Regions from separate parts of the Staphylococcus pasteuri genome, predicted to be linked through region 1. Evidence: predicted binding sites of a transcription regulator. Region 1 holds the regulator's gene; each other region holds the start of a gene.

Region 1 (6,032 bases):
AAATGATTAAAGTTTACATTTAAATCTGGTGTTCCTTCAATTTCAGTTAATTTCTTACTTTGACTTAAAATATTTGCAGTATAAAAAATAGTTTTCAAATCTTGCTCATAAGTCTTTTTTAAACTCACAGATAAAATAATATTAAAAACACAAGCTAATACGAGTACCATAATTCCATTAGATGTATTAATAAACGTATAGACTAAAGCGATAATTGGTAATAATGGTGCAAACATAAATAAGATGTTGCCCTTAATTGATCGGGGAAGTGAGGATACACACTTTTACCAATTTGTGCTAAATGGAAAGCAACTTGATTTCTAAATGAACGATTATGCTTAAAATAACGTTTTAATTCTTTATTATTTGCTTTAAACATACCACGTAAAGTAGCATATAATCTCATTTCACCAATGGCTGTAAAGTTAAAATTCATAGATTGAAATAATGCATCCATATTTAAATCTGACCAAGTTTTATTATCTATAAGCGAATTTTCATCATAATTAGAACGATATGTTTGATATTGATAATCATATCTGGCATTAGGTCGAATAAAATTTTCTAATTTTTGACGATTGGGCCATAATTGATTAATTTTTGTAACGAGTTGTTTTTTATTAAAAATCGCAGAAATAATACTCACTATTGTAGTTAATAAAACAACACCTAACACAAATAATAGAAATAAACGGACATCATCCATAAAAAAGCTCCTTTATGTATTATTAAGGTAATTATTTCATATCATTATTTAAGAAACAATGAAGTATGTAATGATTATATTAATTTAATGTCAATAGGGAACATGCGTACTTATCAACAAATAGTGCACAACTTGTGGATAAGTAGTGTTATTTACTGTGGATATTAGCTAATTTTTTCTGAATAACTTAAAAAATGAGTAACATATTACCTGTGGATAACTAGGATAACTCTGTGGATAGCTATGAATAAGGGGACTTTTAATGTTAATAAATATCAATTCAATAATTAGAAAAAAGACACTAAAATGTAGAAAATCCACATTTTAATGTCTGATAGTAAAAAGGATATTTATAATTTTTCTTGTAATTCTTCCCATTCAATCATAGCCTGTTCTAATTCTTGTTCGGTATTAGATTTTAGTTCAGCTAGTTCATTTGCTTTAACAGGATTACTATATACTTCAGGTTGCATCAATTCATTATCAATAGACTCAATTTTAGTTTCACAACTTTCAATTATCTGCTCTCGTTGCTCAATTTCACGTTCAATTTTGCGTTGTTCTCGACGACGTTGTTTTTGATCATCGTATGAATTTGTCATTGTTTGGTTATTATTTTGTTGATGAACGGACTGGGATTCTTTATCCTCTTGGGCTTTTAAAGCGGCTGCTTCTTCTGTTTTATCAATATAGTATTGATAGTTACCTAGATACATTTTGCCACCATCATGATCTAAATCAAATACTTTATTAGCTAGTTGATTAATGAAATATCTGTCATGAGAAACAAAGATGATAGTCCCTTCAAAATGCTCTAGCGCTTGTTCTAACATTTCTTTTGAATCTATATCTAAGTGGTTGGTAGGCTCATCTAAAATTAAAACATTATCACGTTGTAACATTAATAAAGCAAGTTGAAGTCTTGCTTTTTCGCCACCTGATAAATCATTTATAATTTTTTTGACATCATCTTGAACGAATAAGAATCTACCTAATACGGCACGAATATCTTTTTCATTCATATTTGGATATTGATCCCAAACATAATCTAAAATAGTTTTATTTGATTTAAACTCAGCTTGTTTTTGATCATAGTAACCCATATTTAAATTAGCACCATATGTGATGTCACCTGCCAATTTGGATTGACGATTGGCAATTGTTTTAATTAAAGTCGTTTTACCAACACCATTAGGTCCAATAATGGCAATATGGTCTCCTTTTGAAACCTCCATTGTGATAGGTTGGGTAATAGGCGTTTGATCATAACCAATTTCTAATTGTTTGATATGCATAACATCATTACCAGTATTTCTATCAAAACCAAATTGAATATTAGCACTTCTAGCATCAATCATAGGCTTGTCGATGCGTTGCATTTTTTCTAATGTTTTACGACGACTTTTTGCCATTCCACTTGTAGATGCACGTGTAATATTTTTTTCAACAAACGTTTCAAGTCGTTTAATTTCTTCTTGTTGTTTTTCATATTCTTGCATACGTTTTTCATAATATTTATCTCTTTGTTGTATAAATTGTTCATAGTTACCTATATAGCGTTTTACTTCACCTAGGGCTACATCATAAACTTGAGTAATGATTTTATCTAAGAAATATCTGTCATGACTGATTATGACAATTGCACCTTTAAAGTATCTTAAATAATCTTCTAACCATTTTGTTGTTTCTAAATCAAGGTGGTTAGTAGGTTCATCTAGTAATAGCAAATCAGGTTCATTAAGTAACATTTGTGCAAGTGATAATCTTGTTTTTTGACCACCACTAAAATCATTAATAGGCTTATCAAAATCTTCTTCATTAAAATTCAAACCGTGAAGGACTGTTTTAATTTTACTATCATATTGATAGCCTTCAAGTTGTTCAAATTGATTAGATAGAGATTCATATTTTTCCATATGTAATTGATAGTCTGGTGTATCGTAATCTCCAGCATGCTTAGCTAACCAATCAGTTTCTTCTTTAATAAGGGATTCAATATTTTTAATATGTTCAAATGGTTTCGACATCTCTTCATAAACAGTGGCATTTGAGTCTAATGTCATTTGTTGAGTTAAATAGCCGATTTTAAGATTTTTAATTTTTGAAATATGACCACTATCATAATCTTCAGTACCTGCTATAATTTTCATAAGCGTTGACTTACCAGCACCATTTCGGCCAACTACACCTATGCGTTCACCAGTTTTAACTTCAAAATCAACGTTAGTAAAGATATCTTCACCATCGAACGATTTAGATATGTCATTAAGTTGTAAAAGTATCATCCGACTTCACCTTTCTATATTAGCGATATCATTATAAACTATTAATATAGTTTGATATGTTTAAAAATTTGTTAATCATATTATTCTTTATTTTACAGTATTAAGTCATGTCTTGAAACTAGGATATTTATTTTTAAATTTTATTAATGTATAATTAGCAAGTATTCATTGTAAACAATTATTTGAAATTTTATTATCGCAAACATATTTGCGTTGATTTAATAATAATTGTACCAGTTATAGCGTCGAAGGGAGACTTATAAAATGGCAAGTAACGTTAAAATTCCTCGAGCAACTTTAAAACGTTTACCATTATATTATAGATTTGTAAGTAATTTAAAAAGTAAAGGAATCGATCGTGTTAATTCTAAAACGATTAGTGAAGCATTACAAATAGATTCAGCTACGATTCGTAGGGATTTTTCATATTTTGGAGAATTAGGTAAAAAAGGATACGGTTATAATATTGATAGTTTAATTGAATTCTTCAAAAAGGAAATTAACGGAAGTAATGATATTAAAATTGCTATAGTCGGCGTAGGTAATTTAGGTCGAGCGCTATTAACGTATAACTTTTCTATACATGATGAAATGTCTATTACTGAAGCATTTGATGTAGATAAAAATGTTATAGGCGAACAAGTAGGAAAAGTAGTAATTAAAGATAGCAGAACTATTAAGGAAACACTAAAAAGCTTGGATATTGATGTAGTTATTTTAACTACACCTGAACATGTAGCACAAACTGTAGTAGATGAACTTGTTGAATCTGGTGTTAAAGGAATCATGAATTTCACGCCAGCAAGACTTAACACCCCTAAAGATGTACAAGTGCATCATATTGATTTAGGTATTGAATTACAATCATTGTTATTCTTTATGAGAAATTATGATTAATAAAAATATGATTTAGGAGGCTGTGAAATGACTAATAAATCAATATTAGAAGTGGGATGTACTTATAAAGCACATCTACCTTCATTAATATACATACCTGGTAAGTTAGTTTTGTCAGAGCAAACGATAGTATTTAAATCATATTATACAAATCATAATCCACTCAATTTAGAAATTAATGTAAAGCAAATGATTCGTTATGAAGTCAGAAAAGGCTTATTAGGTTATAAATTACTTATATATTATAGAAATGAATGGTTTAAATTTAGTCATTTGAAAGCTAATGAATTAAAAGAGCTTGTTCAACAAATAGATGATCTGCAATCATAATAGCTAGTTCACATCTTATCAATAGATAGGGTGTGTTTTTTTATGAGCTTTGAACAAAAAGAATTAATTTAATAATGAAATATTAAATTATAATCTTGAAAAAGAATACTTAATTGGATATAATACCTAGTAAACTTATCGGAAAAGAGTGATAAAATGATTTGGATGATAATTAGTGGTTTAATTGTTGGACTTTTGTTAGGTTTCGTTATGCAAAGAACCCGATTTTGTTTAGCCGGTGGATTTAGAGATATGTATGTACAAAAGAGTAATAAAATGTTTTACGCTTTACTCATTGCAATCTCAGTACAAAGTATTGGTTTACTCATATTAACTAGTTTAGGATTACTTACTGTGCCATCCCATACTTTTCCAGTAATTGGTACAGTAATAGGTTCCTTTGTATTTGGAATTGGAATTGTATTAGCCGGAGGATGTGCTACAGGAACATATTATCGTGCAGGAGAAGGTTTAATTGGTAGCTGGATAGCACTTATTTTATATGCATTAACAAGTGCAATTACTAAAACAGGTATTCTTTCACCAGTATTAAATTTCATTAATAAGCCTACAAATGTAAATGCGAGTATGTCCGAAACATTACACATTCCACATTGGATTTTAATTGTAATATTGGCTATCATTACAATTTATTTTGTTACTAAAACGCTTAGAAAACCTAAAGTTGCAGTACCAAAATTAAAACAAAAATATACAGGCTTAAGACATTATCTATTTGAAAAAAGATATCACCCATTTGCAGCTGCAATCGCAGTAGGATTAATCGCTTTATTAGCATGGCCAATGAGTAGTTCAACAGGTAGAAATCATGGCTTAGGTATTACTACACCATCTTCAAATATCGTAAACTTTCTAATAAGTGGTAATACAAAATTCGTAGATTGGGGAGTATTGCTGGTTATTGGTATATTCTTAGGATCTTATATTGCCGCAAAAGGTTCTAAAGAATTTAAATGGCGTTTACCAGATAAAAAAACAATTAGAAATAGTGCCTTAGGTGGTGCGTTTATGGGCTTTGGTGCGTCTGTCGCTGGTGGATGTTCAATTGGTAATGGTCTAGTTGAAACAGCAACAATGAGTTGGCAAGGTTGGATAGCACTTGGCTCTATGATTATAGGTGTTTGGTTTATGAGTTATTTTATTTTTGTTAAACCTATGAAACAATTACAAAAATCTACAACTAAACAGCCTAAAACGACATTACAACAGCATACACAAACAACTTAAGGAGGAAATAACATGGTATATGAATTAGGTACAGTAGGAATGGTGTGTCCTTTCCCATTAATAGAAGCACAAAAGAAAATGACTGAATTAGATTCAGGTGATGAATTGAAAATTGATTTTGATTGTACTCAAGCAACAGAAGCAATTCCAAATTGGGCTGCTGAAAATGGTTACCCTGTAACTAATTACGAACAGCTAGGCGATGCTTCATGGACGATTACAGTTCAAAAAGCTTAATTAAATAGATTTCAAAAGGAACGAGTATCCAATGAAAGATGCTTGTTCCTTTTTTCTATTTTATATTGGAATTTAATTTTATAGGTCATATTTTCTAACATGCTATGAAAGGAAATATGACCGATTTTTGCTATTTCTTTGAAAGTATTAGTAATATATTTTCAAAGGAGTGATCATATGAATTTAAATGATACAATGTTTTTATTTTTATGTACTTTATTAGTTTGGTTAATGACACCGGGATTAAGTTTATTTTACGGTGGTTTAGTACAATCTAAAAATGTATTAAATACAGTAATGCAAAGTATGTCAGCTATTATTATTGTTAC
Region 2 (6,032 bases), on a different contig from region 1:
TTAATAACCAAGTTTATGGTGTAATACTATTTGGCCAAAGAAATCACAAACCATTGCCTGATAATATAGAAAATATTATTATCAATGAGCGACTAGGTGAATTAAAAGAAGATATTAGGTGATTAAATTGTTGGGACATGATGATATCAAACTTGAAACTTTATTGAAAAAATATTATGAGTGCACAAATGAGAAAATTGTGTTTGTTAATAATGATGGCAAAGTAATAGCTATGAATGAAGCAGCTAATGAAGTGATTTCAATGGAAGATAATTATAGTACGATGACCAATGCAATATGTCGTAGATGTGAAGGTTATACCAATGAATTTGATTTGCAATCATGTAAAAATTGTTTTTTAGATGTAGAACAACCTAATAGATCTACATTTCAAGTTTTTATGAAAACTAATCAAAGAGAAATTGCACCATTTACTGCTACATATCAAACAATTGATAAAGAAAAAGGTATCAATGCATTTACTTTGCAAGATGTTGCACCTCAGATTGAACGTCAAGAAAAAATGAACCAACGTAGGATGATAAGAAAAACCATTTCTGCACAAGAAAATGAACGTAAACGTATTTCGAGAGAATTACATGATAGTCTAGTTCAAGAACTTTTAAATATAAACGTTCAATTACGCTTATTAAAGTACCAACAGGATAGAGAAAAAATATTGAATGATGTTGAAAATATTGAGGGCATCATGTCTCAATTAGTCGATGATGTTAGAAATTTATCTGTTGAATTAAGACCAGCTTCATTAGATGATTTAGGTTTAGAAGCCGCATTTAAATCTTATTTTAAACAGTTTGAAGAAAATTTCGGAATGCAAATTAATTACACATCTAATATTTCACAGCAACGTTTTGATAGTGAAGTTGAAACAGTTGTTTATCGTGTAGTTCAAGAAGCGATTTATAATGCGTTAAAATATGCAGGTGTTAGTGAAGTAGATGTAATGATTCAAAAAAATAATGATAATTTAATTGCAGAAATTATTGACCATGGATACGGATTTAATCCAAATTCTCAACCAAAAGGATCTGGACTAGGTTTATACGGTATGCGCGAGCGTGCTGAATTAGTGTACGGGCATGTAGATATAGAAACACATATTGATAAAGGTACAATAGTTACATTAGAAGTACCTTTGTGAAAATTTTTGGGGGAATTAAATTGAAAATTGTGATAGCTGATGATCATGCAGTTGTTCGAACAGGTTTTTCCATGATATTAAACTATCAACAAGATATGGAAGTAGTGGCTACAGCTGCTGACGGTGTTGAAGCATATCAAAAGGTGTTAGAACATAAACCAGACGTTCTTCTTATGGATTTAAGTATGCCACCAGGTGAATCTGGTTTAATAGCGACAAGCAAAATCAATGAAAGTTTTCCGGAGACTAAAATATTAATATTAACAATGTATGATGACGAAGAATATTTATTTCACGTACTTAGAAATGGTGCAAAGGGCTATATTTTAAAAAATGCGCCTGATGAACAATTAATTCTTGCGATTAGAACTGTTTATCAAGGAGATACTTATGTCGATATGAAATTAACAACATCACTTGTTAATGAATTCGTTAATAACAACAACCAAGAACCTACAGATGGGTCTGATCCCTTTAAAATTTTATCAAAACGCGAATTAGAAATATTACCGTTGATAGCTAAAGGGTACGGTAATAAAGAAATTGCTGAAAAATTATTTGTTTCTGTAAAAACAGTAGAAGCACATAAAACACATATTATGAACAAATTAGGATTAAAAACAAAACCAGAATTAGTTGAATACGCTATGAAAAAGAAACTATTAGAATTTTAGAGCCCCTTATCGCTTTAGCGATTAGGGGCTCTTATGCATTAGCGAAGCTAAGGCGAACCGAAGAAAATCGCTTTAGCGATTAGGGGCTCTTATGCATTTAAAGAAATACTTTTTCTTTAGAAATTAGTATTTCTTACACATGAGTTCATCTCATGTGTTCCATTAATAAACACCATAGATTAAAAGTGACTAATTAATTCAGGAGAGTAACTATATATCCTTTAAGCAGTAGCGAAGGCTACTGTGATCCTTAAAGGTACTTCCATTTTAATGGTTAGAGGCAGTGGTTGACTGGTTACTCATTTCATAAAACTCATGATTAACCTAGTCAACTTTGCCGGGGAGAAAAGACGATAAAGAAATACTTTTTCTTTAGAAATTAGTATTTCTTACACATGAGTTCACCTCATGTGTTCCACTATAACCACTAGTATTTCCAACGCATGAACATGCCTCATATGTTCTATTAATAAATGCTTTAAAATTTAACGAACTCATTTATTTTTATAGGGGAAAAAGGTAAACAAATAAGGGATTACACTAATGTTCAATTTTTCACAAACATCTTAAAATATAGTTATAGTTAGTACTTTGCATAGAAGTAGTAACACTCACAATTATTAAATGATTTATTCATTAAAGTACTAAATAATTATAATTTATGAAGGTGAAGACATGTACAAAAGAAAAGGTGGTTTTCAACTAGGTTTACAAACGTTAAGTTTAGTAGTTGGATTTATGGCTTGGAGTATCATATCTCCTTTAATGCCTTACATATCACAAGATATTAAAATTCCAGCATCACAACTATCGATTATTTTAGCAATACCTGTAATTTTAGGATCCATTTTACGTGTTCCGTTTGGATATCTCACAAATATCATTGGAGCTAAATGGGTTTTCTTCTGTAGTTTCATAATACTATTATTCCCAATATTCTTTTTAGCTCAGGCTAAATCTCCGGGAATGCTAATGCTTTCAGGGTTCTTTTTAGGAGTAGGGGGCGCTATATTTTCAGTAGGTGTCACTTCCATTCCTAAATACTTCCCAAAAGAAAAAGTAGGGTTAGCGAATGGTATATACGGCATGGGGAACATAGGGACAGCAGTTTCATCATTCTTAGCACCACCTATTGCAGGCATTATCGGTTGGCAAACAACAGTAAGAATGTATTTAATATTTATTGCTTTATTTGCTATATTAATGTTTATTTTTGGTGATAATAAAGAAACAAAAGTTAAAGTACCTTTAGTGGCACAAACTAAAATATTAGCTAAAAATCCTAAATTATATTATACAAGTTTATGGTATTTTATAACATTTGGCTCATTTGTAGCATTTGGTCTATTCTTACCTAACTTTTTAGTTAATCATTTTGGTATTGATAAAGTAGATGCAGGAATTCGTTCAGGTATTTTTATCGCCTTAGCAACATTCCTTAGACCAATCGGAGGTATGCTTGGTGATAAATTAAATGCCGTTAAAGTATTAATTATAGATTTCATTGCTATGATTATAGGCGCAGTAATCCTGGGGATTTCTTCTCATATTGTATTATTTACAATAGGGTGCTTATTAATTAGTATATGTGCAGGTATTGGTAATGGATTAATATTTAAACTTGTACCATCATACTTTTCAAAAGAAGCTGGGACAGCAAATGGTATCGTATCAATGATGGGTGGCTTAGGAGGATTCTTCCCACCAATAGTAATCACTTATGTATCTAGTATCACTGGTACAAGCCATCTCGCATTTATATTATTAGCAATATTTGCTATTATTGCTGTAATTACAATGTTTTTAGTTAATAAAAAAGACGCGAAAACAATTCATTAATAAAACAGACCTTGCTATGGTAAATCCATAACAAGGTCTATTATTTTATATTATGAAATTGAAATTGTTGTTGCATCTTCAGCTTCTTGTTGTTGTTTAGGCAAGTGTATGCTTAAAATGCCATTTTCAAATGTTGCTTTGATAAGAGACTTGTCTATATCCTCGAATTCAAATCTGCGCACTAATTCACCATTAGAACGTTCATTTAATTGCGTTTGTCCATTATGTGATTCAATATATTTATTAGCTTTAATAGTTAACGTATGTTGCTCAAAAGTTAATGAAATATCTTCTTTTTTCACACCTGCAAGTTCAGCTTCAATTAAGTAATGATCATTTTCATTATATAAATTAACAGGGAAAGCTTGTGATGAAAATTGATTGAATACTTGTTTACCTAAGTCTCTAAATAAATCAGTTGGATCATTTTTTAAAAATGAATTATTAAAGAAGTCATTATTTGGCATACTATTAGCTCCTTTTACAGTTATAAATTAACTATATTTAATTGTAAATTCATTATATGAAGTGTTTGTTATGAGGTAAAGTAAAATGGATTATTAATAGTGTAACAGTTCGTACTAGAGAATATAGACAAAAGTTTACATAACTTGATTTTATCAACGCATAAGAAAGGGATGAAAGTGGGCAAGTTTACTTTTGCCTTTTTTCTCTATATAAGATTATTTTTCTGAGGATTTATCGAAGTTTTTAGAAACAAAAAGTTGAAGGTGGTTAACTAATTCCTTAGCTTCATTTACATCTATATCAAATTCGCCAAATACCTTTTGCGAAACTTCTGATAAAGGTTTTTTAATACTTTTACCTTGTTCTGTTAGTGAAATTTGAAGATTTCGTTCATCTTTTTCTTCACGAGTTCGAACAACGTAATTTTTCTTTTCTAATTTTTTTAGTAATGGTGTTAAAGTGCCTGAATCTAAGAAAACTCTATCACCTAAAGTTTTGATGTTAAGTTTCTCATCTTCTTCAATCGCCATTAGCACTATATAACCAGTGTACGTGAGTTCATATTCCTTTAAATAATTGGAATACTTTTTGATAATTTCTTTTGATGAAACATAGAATAAAAAGCACAATTGTTTGCTTAAATAACTATTTTCGACATACATTAAATCACTACTTGTTAAGGTAACCATATTATGAAGTGTGTGACTTGTCAAGTGCCTATTTTGATAGTAAAGTTAAATTGCTTTTCATTTAAATATTAGAAAATCATAATTAAAGATTATTGATTTGAAAAATCCAATGACTTATAAAAAATAAGGAGTATATATAATGGAGAAAATCACTCAATTTGACGACGTATTAAAAGGAAGAAGATCAGTAAAAGTATTTGATACAGAACATAAAATCAGCCATGAAGAAATGGATAGTATCATTCAAAAAGCAACCAAAGCACCATCTTCAGTGAATATGCAACCATGGAGATTAATAGTTGTAGATTCTGATGAAGGTAAGGAGAAAATATTACCATCTTTCGGTAAGAATTCGAGACAAGTCAATACTTCTTCAGCTATGATAATCATATTTGGAGACTTGAAAAATTATGAAAAAGCTGAACAGATATACGGTGACGCAGTAAGCAAGAATCATATGACAGAAGAAATTAAAGATAAGATGTTAAGTTGGGTATTGCCTCATTATAAAGGATTATCTAGAGAAGGTATGAAAGATATCGTTAATATTGATAGTAGTTTAATGGCAATGCAATTAATGCTTGTGGCTAAATCGCATGGCTACGATACTAATGCTATAGGCGGATTTGATAAAGCTAATATTGCAAATGTGTTAGGGATAGATAGCGATCGATTTGTACCAGTTGTAGCAATTGCTATAGGTAAAGGTGCACAAGAAGCCCATGAATCAGTACGTTTACCACTTGATGATGTAAGACAGTATCTTTAATTAACATATGAATCATCTTTGCATTATATCAATGAGTTAAGAATATTTTGTTACAAAATTTTTATAAGACTTTAAAAATGCATAAATTTCGTTCATACTAATTAAGATAAGGCAAAAGGAGTCTATAAAATGAGTAAGAAGCAGAAATTAATCAGAATTATTATTATATTAATTATTTCATTAGTGATTGCGTTTGCGTTTTTCTTCGCGCTTAAATCATATCAAGGTCACAAAAATATTGAAATGGTTGATAGTTATTTAAAAGAACACCATTTAAAAGATAAAGTTAAAAAACAAGAAACTCTTTATAGCGCTAAAAAGGGTGTTTATTATAAGGAAGTTATTTTTAAAGATGAACCTAAAATAACTTATGTCATTCAACCTATTAGTACTAGAAAAGGTGTTTTTGCCGAAGGTTTTGATACTGAAAC
Region 3 (6,032 bases), on a different contig from region 1:
TCACCGCTTTCAACAAAATCAATTGCTGCTTCAATTTTAGGGAGCATAGAGCCTTCAGCAAATTTACCTGCTTTAGCATAGTCTTTTAAAGTTTCTACATTAACTTGTGTTAATGCCTCTTGGTTAGGTTGATTATAGTTGATATAAACATTTTCTACGTTCGTTAATATCATTAGCGTATTAGCATCGATGAGTTGTGCTAAGCGTTCGCTGGCAAAATCTTTATCTATTACAGCTTCCACACCTTCATATGTGTCATTTCGCTTAATAACTGGAATGCCGCCGCCACCACATGCAATGATGATGTTTTGATTTTCTACTAATGTACTAATGAGTTGATGCTCTAAAATAGACACTGGCAAAGGTGAAGGTACCACTTTACGGTAGCCACGTCCAGCATCTTCTTTATATGTTGATTCTGGATTGTCTTTTTGTAGTTGGTCAGCTTCTTCTTTAGTGTAAAATGGTCCTATTGGTTTAGTAGGATTAGACATACGAGGATCATGTTCATCAATTTCTACACGCGTAATGACAGTACCTGCGCGTCTAGGACTATTAATCTCTGAAAGCACTCTGTTTACTTCAGTTTCTATCCAAAAACCAATCATACCTTGTGTCATAGATCCACAAACATCAAGTGGCATGGCAGGTGTTTGCGGACTATCAGCTTTAGCCTGTTGAATTAACATACTACCAATTTGTGGTCCATTACCATGTGATATAACAATATCAGCGTCTGTATTGAATAAAGGTTTGAGCGCTTGCATTGTTGAACGTATTGCTTTTCTTTGTGCATCAGCGGAACCATCGTCAGTTTGAATGGCATTTCCACCTAAGGCAATGACAATTTTGTTGTCCATAAAGTTTCACTCCTTACTTAGAATACATCTACGGCACCAGTTATTAATCTGATAATACCGATGATTGCTAGAATTGTGATTAATACAAAGAATATATAATCTAATTTTGTTAAAGGTTTTTTATTATTTTTTTGAACGGTTTGGTAAACGAACAGTCCAGGAATATAGAGCAACATGGTTAATAATAAGTAGTCTATTCCCGCAGCATAAATCAACCAAATCGCATAAATAGAAGATATAATACCGATTACCCATTGTTTTGTTGTAGCACGATCCTTAGTTAAGTATGTGTATTTAACTTGATAGAAAGCACTAAACATATATGGTATAAGAATGGCACTAGATGCCAATGAAAAGGCAAATTGATATGCACTTTCTGTAAACAACATACTGATTAAGAAAATTTGTACTAGTATATTTGTGATTAATAAAGAGTTAACAGGTGCTTTATTTTTGTTTTCCTTAGCAAACCATTTAGGAAATAGTCCATCTTTGGCAACTACAAATGGTAACTCTCCAGCTAATAACGTCCATCCTAGCCATGCACCTAGAACTGAAATAATTAATCCTATATTGACTAGCACAGATCCCCAATGTCCGACAATATGTTCTAATACTGCTGCCATTGATGGGTTAGATAACTCAGAAATGTGGTTTTGTTGTATAACACCTTGTGCTAGTACTGTCATTAAGAAATAGATGACTAATACTGAAATTAAGCCAATAACGGTAGCAGTACCAACGTCTTTTTTACTTTTAGCACGACTTGAAAAGACAACCGCACCTTCTATACCTGTGAAGACCCATACAGTTACAAGCATGGTACTTTTCACTTGGCCTAAAGTATCACCCCAACTGAACATACCAGTATCTCCAGATGTCATACCGAATAAACCTGCTTTAAATGTGTCAAAGTTGAAGACTGCTATCATACATACAATGACAAGTAAGATAGGGATTAATTTAGCTACAGTAACAATACTATTGATAAAGGCAGCTGTTTCTACTCCTTTTAAAATAAGGTAATGAACACCCCATAATAAGACAGAAGCTACGATAATACTTGGGAGTGTATTTCCACCTTTGAAAATAGGGAAGAAGTTACCGACTGCTGACATTAATAATGTGGCATAAGCAACGTTACCTAGAAATGCTGCAAACCAATAGCCCCAAGCACTTGAAAATCCAATAAAATCACCGAACCCAGCTTGTGCATAACTATAAATACCGCCATCTAAATCTTGTCTTTCATTTGTTAGATTTTGAAAGACAAAGGCTAGTGAAATCATACCAATTGCAGTAATGATCCAGCCGATAATAATAGCTAAACCACCTGCTTGGTTACCCATGTTAGAGATAATGTTAAATGCACCGCCACCAATCATTGAACCAATGACGAGGCCAATCAAGGAGGTTTTACTTAGTTTATTTGTATCTGATTCGCTCATGTGTCATTTCTCCTTTGAATAATTAAGCAGGTTCAGTTAGTGATACGTATTTGGATGTATAGTGATATGAGGATATCTTAACTAAACCTGCATGTACTTTTTTGCTAACTATCCAAGCGTAGCAGCCATTACAGCTTTAATGGTATGCATACGGTTTTCAGCTTGATCAAATACTTTAGAATGTTTACTTCTAAAGATTTCATCAGTGACTTCCATTTCAGATAAACCATAGTCATCTTTCATTTGTTGACCGTAAGTTGTATTTGTATCATGGAAAGCTGGTAAACAATGTAAGAAGATAGTACTGTCTTTACCAGTTTTATCGAACATTGCTTTATTGACTTGATAATCTTTTAATAAGTTAATACGTGATTCAAATTCACTTTCTTCACCCATAGATACCCATACATCTGTATAGATAACGTCTGCATCTTTAACGCCTTCATCAATATTATCTGTAATTGTTACAGAACCTCCGTCTTGTTTAGCACGTCTCTCAGCAATATCAACGTAGTCTTGAGAAGGGAAGAGTTCTTTTGGTGAGCAAATAGTTACATCTACACCTAGCATTGGACCTGCTACTAATAAAGAGTTTGCTACATTATTACGTCCGTCACCGACATATGTTAATTTAATTCCATCTAAATGACCGAAGTTTTCTTTAACTGTCATATAGTCTGCTAACATTTGAGTTGGATGCCATGCGTCAGTTAAACCATTCCATACAGGGACGCCAGAATATTTTGCTAAATCTTCTACCATATCTTGTGAGAAACCACGGAATTCAATACCGTCGAACATTCTACCTAATACTTTTGCAGTATCTTCAACTGATTCTTTTTTACCTAATTGAATATCATTTTTTCCTAAAAATTCTGGATGTGCACCTAAGTCGATTGATGCTACAGTGAATGCTGCACGAGTACGTGTAGAATTTTTTTCAAATAGAAGTGCAATATTTTTGCCGTCTAAATATCGATGTTGAATACCTTGTTTCTTATAATCTTTTAAAGTAATTGCAAAGTCGATTAAATCGCTAAATTCTTTCTTAGTAAAATCGTCTTCTTTTAATAAATGTCTACCTTTTAAGTTAAGTGGTTGTTGAATTTCTGACATGATTCATTCCTCATTTCTTTAAAAGTTTAGTAAGTCGTTTATATTGGTTTGGTTAAATGTCTTCTCTATAAAGTGGTTGGCTCATACATCTTGGGCCTCCACGTCCTCGAACTAGTTCACTACCAGTAATTTCGATTACTTTAATACCTTTGTCTCGTAATAATTGATTAGATACATAGTTTCTGTCATATGTGACAACTACACCTGGGCGAATAGTTAACGTATTAGAACCATCGTTCCATTGCTCACGTGCGCCATCAATAACATCTCCATTACCAGTTGGAATAAATTCAATATTATCGATGTTTAATGCATTTTCTAATGTTTCTTTTAATTTGCTAGAATGTGAGATTTTAATATCTTTGTCTTGTTCATCCTTTTCAATTGTAAAGATGTTCATATTATCTTCTTCTTTGAAAATAGCGGCATGCATTGTAAATTTGTCATAATCAATCATTGTAAATACAGTGTCTAAGTGCATGAATGTACGACTATTTGGAATTTCAATGGCAAGTACTTTAGTAAATGTAGATTTGTCATCAAACAAAATTTGTCTAGATAATCGTTCAATAGCTTGTGCAGAAGTACGTTCTGAAATACCTATTGCAAGGACATCTTTAGACAAGATTAATTCATCGCCACCTTCAATGTTGAAAGGAGAGTTTCTATCTAACCAGACAGGTACATCATCATTTTTGAATCGAGGATGATATTTCAAGATGTATGTCATAAAGATAGATTCACGACGACGTGCTCGCCAGTACATACGGTTAATTGTCATTCCTCTACCAACAGAAGCTTGAGGGTCTCTTGTGAAGTAAAGGTTTGGCATTGGATCTAGATAGAAAGGATAACGATCATCCATGTATTCTACTAGGTGGTTTGTTTCAAGTTGAATTTCTTCTTTACGTACACCAGCCATTACCTTTTCTACGAGTTCTTTATCATTCAAGCTAGCGAATAATTCTTTGATTTCATTCTCATGGCCAAGTACCGTCTTTTGAGATTCTTTTAAAATATCGTCAATGAATTGTTCACGTACAGATTTATCTGCGATTGCTTCAGCAGCTAAATCTTCTAAATAGACAACTTCAACACCTTCGTCTTTTAATACTTGTGCAAAACGGTCGTGTTCTTCTTGAGCAACTTTCAAATAAGGAATATCGTCAAATAACAATCCACTTAGATGATCAGGTACTAAATTCTCAAGTTCTTTACCTGGTCGTTTAAGTAATACCGTTTTTAATTTGCCGATTTCACTGTTTACGTGGATAGGTCCTGTTTCCATTGTTATTTCCTCCTTTGATTTAATACACCTAGAGTATAAAGCGCTTTCAAGTAATAGTTTGAAAAAAAATTCACAAAGTTAATGTCTAAAACTTCATATAAAATATTTATTCAATGCAATATGATGATAAATTATGCATTATTTACGCATAAAACCTATATGTACATGTATATTCGATTAATATTATATAGAGTGATTAATATAATATTATTTTTTATTCGTTTGAATGTATTTATAGTCATGAGAGAGTAATTAATTATACATTTTAATAAACATTTTCAATATTGTTATAAAAAAGTTTATAATAAATGTTAATTATGAGAAAAACTTCACATATCATTGAAGGGAAATTTGTTATGGTAATTGGGACGTATTTTGTCTGTATTTTATAAAATATGCAGATAAAGGAGTATAAAATATGAAAAAAAGTAAACGATTAGATTTAATATCAACAATCGTTAAGGACAATGACATTCATTCGAAAGCTGAAATTGTAGATTATATCGATAAACATTTTGGTATTAAATATAGTGTGGCAACGATTGGAAGAGATTTAAATGAGTTGAAAATCTATAAAATGCCTTCTGCAAATAATGAACGTTATTATCGTAAATTTAATGATAATGCTCAAAATGAAGCAAAAACAAAACTTATTAACTTATATAAAGAAGAAATTGAGAAGGTAACGATTAAAGATAATTATCTTATTATTAAAACGTCTCCCGGATTTGCACAAAGTGTGAATTTTTATATTGATCAAATGAATTTAAATGAAGTGTTAGGAACAGTGGGAGGCAATGATACAATACTCATCTTAGTTGAATCAACAGAACTTGCAGCGTTTGTTCATTATCAATTGTTTGGAGAGACGTATAATAATGATGTAATTTAAAATGAATAAGTATACAAAAAGCCATTTCTATTTTTAGTTGAAATAGAAGTGGCCTTTAACATATTTATTAGAATTTATTCATGTAATGCAAGATGCATTGTGTTGGTAAAATCTTCTACTGTTGATTGGTTTGCATGTCTCGCTTGATATGCAAGATGCTGATCAAAGTGTTGTTTATTCGAAGTGATATCAGTTAATACTTGATTTAATGTTTCCACATCAGACAAAGTGAATATATTTTCTGGTGCAATAAATGTACGTTGATGTATCACTTCGTCCCAAGCAAAGATGACATGTTGATGATGGAAAGCACGAGTAACAGCATTTTCAATTTCATTTCCTTGATTAATATCAAGATAAATATCACATCGTTGATATAGTGCTTCAAAAATATCTTTTGTAGCTGCCGGATATAGATGTACGTGATG

Evidence for each region. Region 1 encodes Rex, which represses fermentation and respiration genes when NADH is low (regulators of the CRP and FNR family bind a similar motif). Its sites were predicted from a motif close to TTGTGAAATATTTCACAA; they were not measured.
Region 2: Q4528_RS00250 (nitrate/nitrite transporter) is a predicted target of Rex. The motif match lies at 2,380-2,397, and genes of this name have one in related genera.
Region 3: arcA (arginine deiminase) is a predicted target of Rex. The motif match lies at 4,771-4,788, and genes of this name have one in related genera.

Annotation. Positions count from the first base shown of each region.
Region 1 is NZ_JAUOQO010000008.1:90,994-97,025, reverse strand. It holds partial or broken gene Q4528_RS10090 (MutS-related protein) at 1-706, opposite strand, end outside; gene Q4528_RS10080 (ABC-F family ATP-binding cassette domain-containing protein) at 1,057-2,991, opposite strand; gene Q4528_RS10075 (redox-sensing transcriptional repressor Rex) at 3,256-3,888, shown strand; gene Q4528_RS10070 (hypothetical protein) at 3,916-4,218, shown strand; gene Q4528_RS10065 (YeeE/YedE family protein) at 4,375-5,466, shown strand; gene Q4528_RS10060 (sulfurtransferase TusA family protein) at 5,479-5,703, shown strand; gene Q4528_RS10055 (ammonium transporter) at 5,881-6,032, shown strand, end outside.
Region 2 is NZ_JAUOQO010000001.1:52,297-58,328, reverse strand. It holds gene nreA (nitrate respiration regulation accessory nitrate sensor NreA) at 1-122, shown strand, start outside; gene nreB (nitrate respiration regulation sensor histidine kinase NreB) at 131-1,162, shown strand; gene nreC (nitrate respiration regulation response regulator NreC) at 1,183-1,836, shown strand; gene Q4528_RS00250 (nitrate/nitrite transporter) at 2,512-3,675, shown strand; gene Q4528_RS00245 (Hsp20/alpha crystallin family protein) at 3,726-4,142, opposite strand; gene Q4528_RS00240 (MarR family winged helix-turn-helix transcriptional regulator) at 4,359-4,805, opposite strand; gene Q4528_RS00235 (nitroreductase family protein) at 4,972-5,601, shown strand; gene Q4528_RS00230 (DUF3139 domain-containing protein) at 5,731-6,032, shown strand, end outside.
Region 3 is NZ_JAUOQO010000004.1:10,913-16,944, reverse strand. It holds gene arcC (carbamate kinase) at 1-860, opposite strand, end outside; gene arcD (arginine-ornithine antiporter) at 878-2,308, opposite strand; gene argF (ornithine carbamoyltransferase) at 2,417-3,424, opposite strand; gene arcA (arginine deiminase) at 3,477-4,712, opposite strand; gene Q4528_RS05085 (arginine repressor) at 5,131-5,604, shown strand; gene gtfB (accessory Sec system glycosylation chaperone GtfB) at 5,679-6,032, opposite strand, start outside.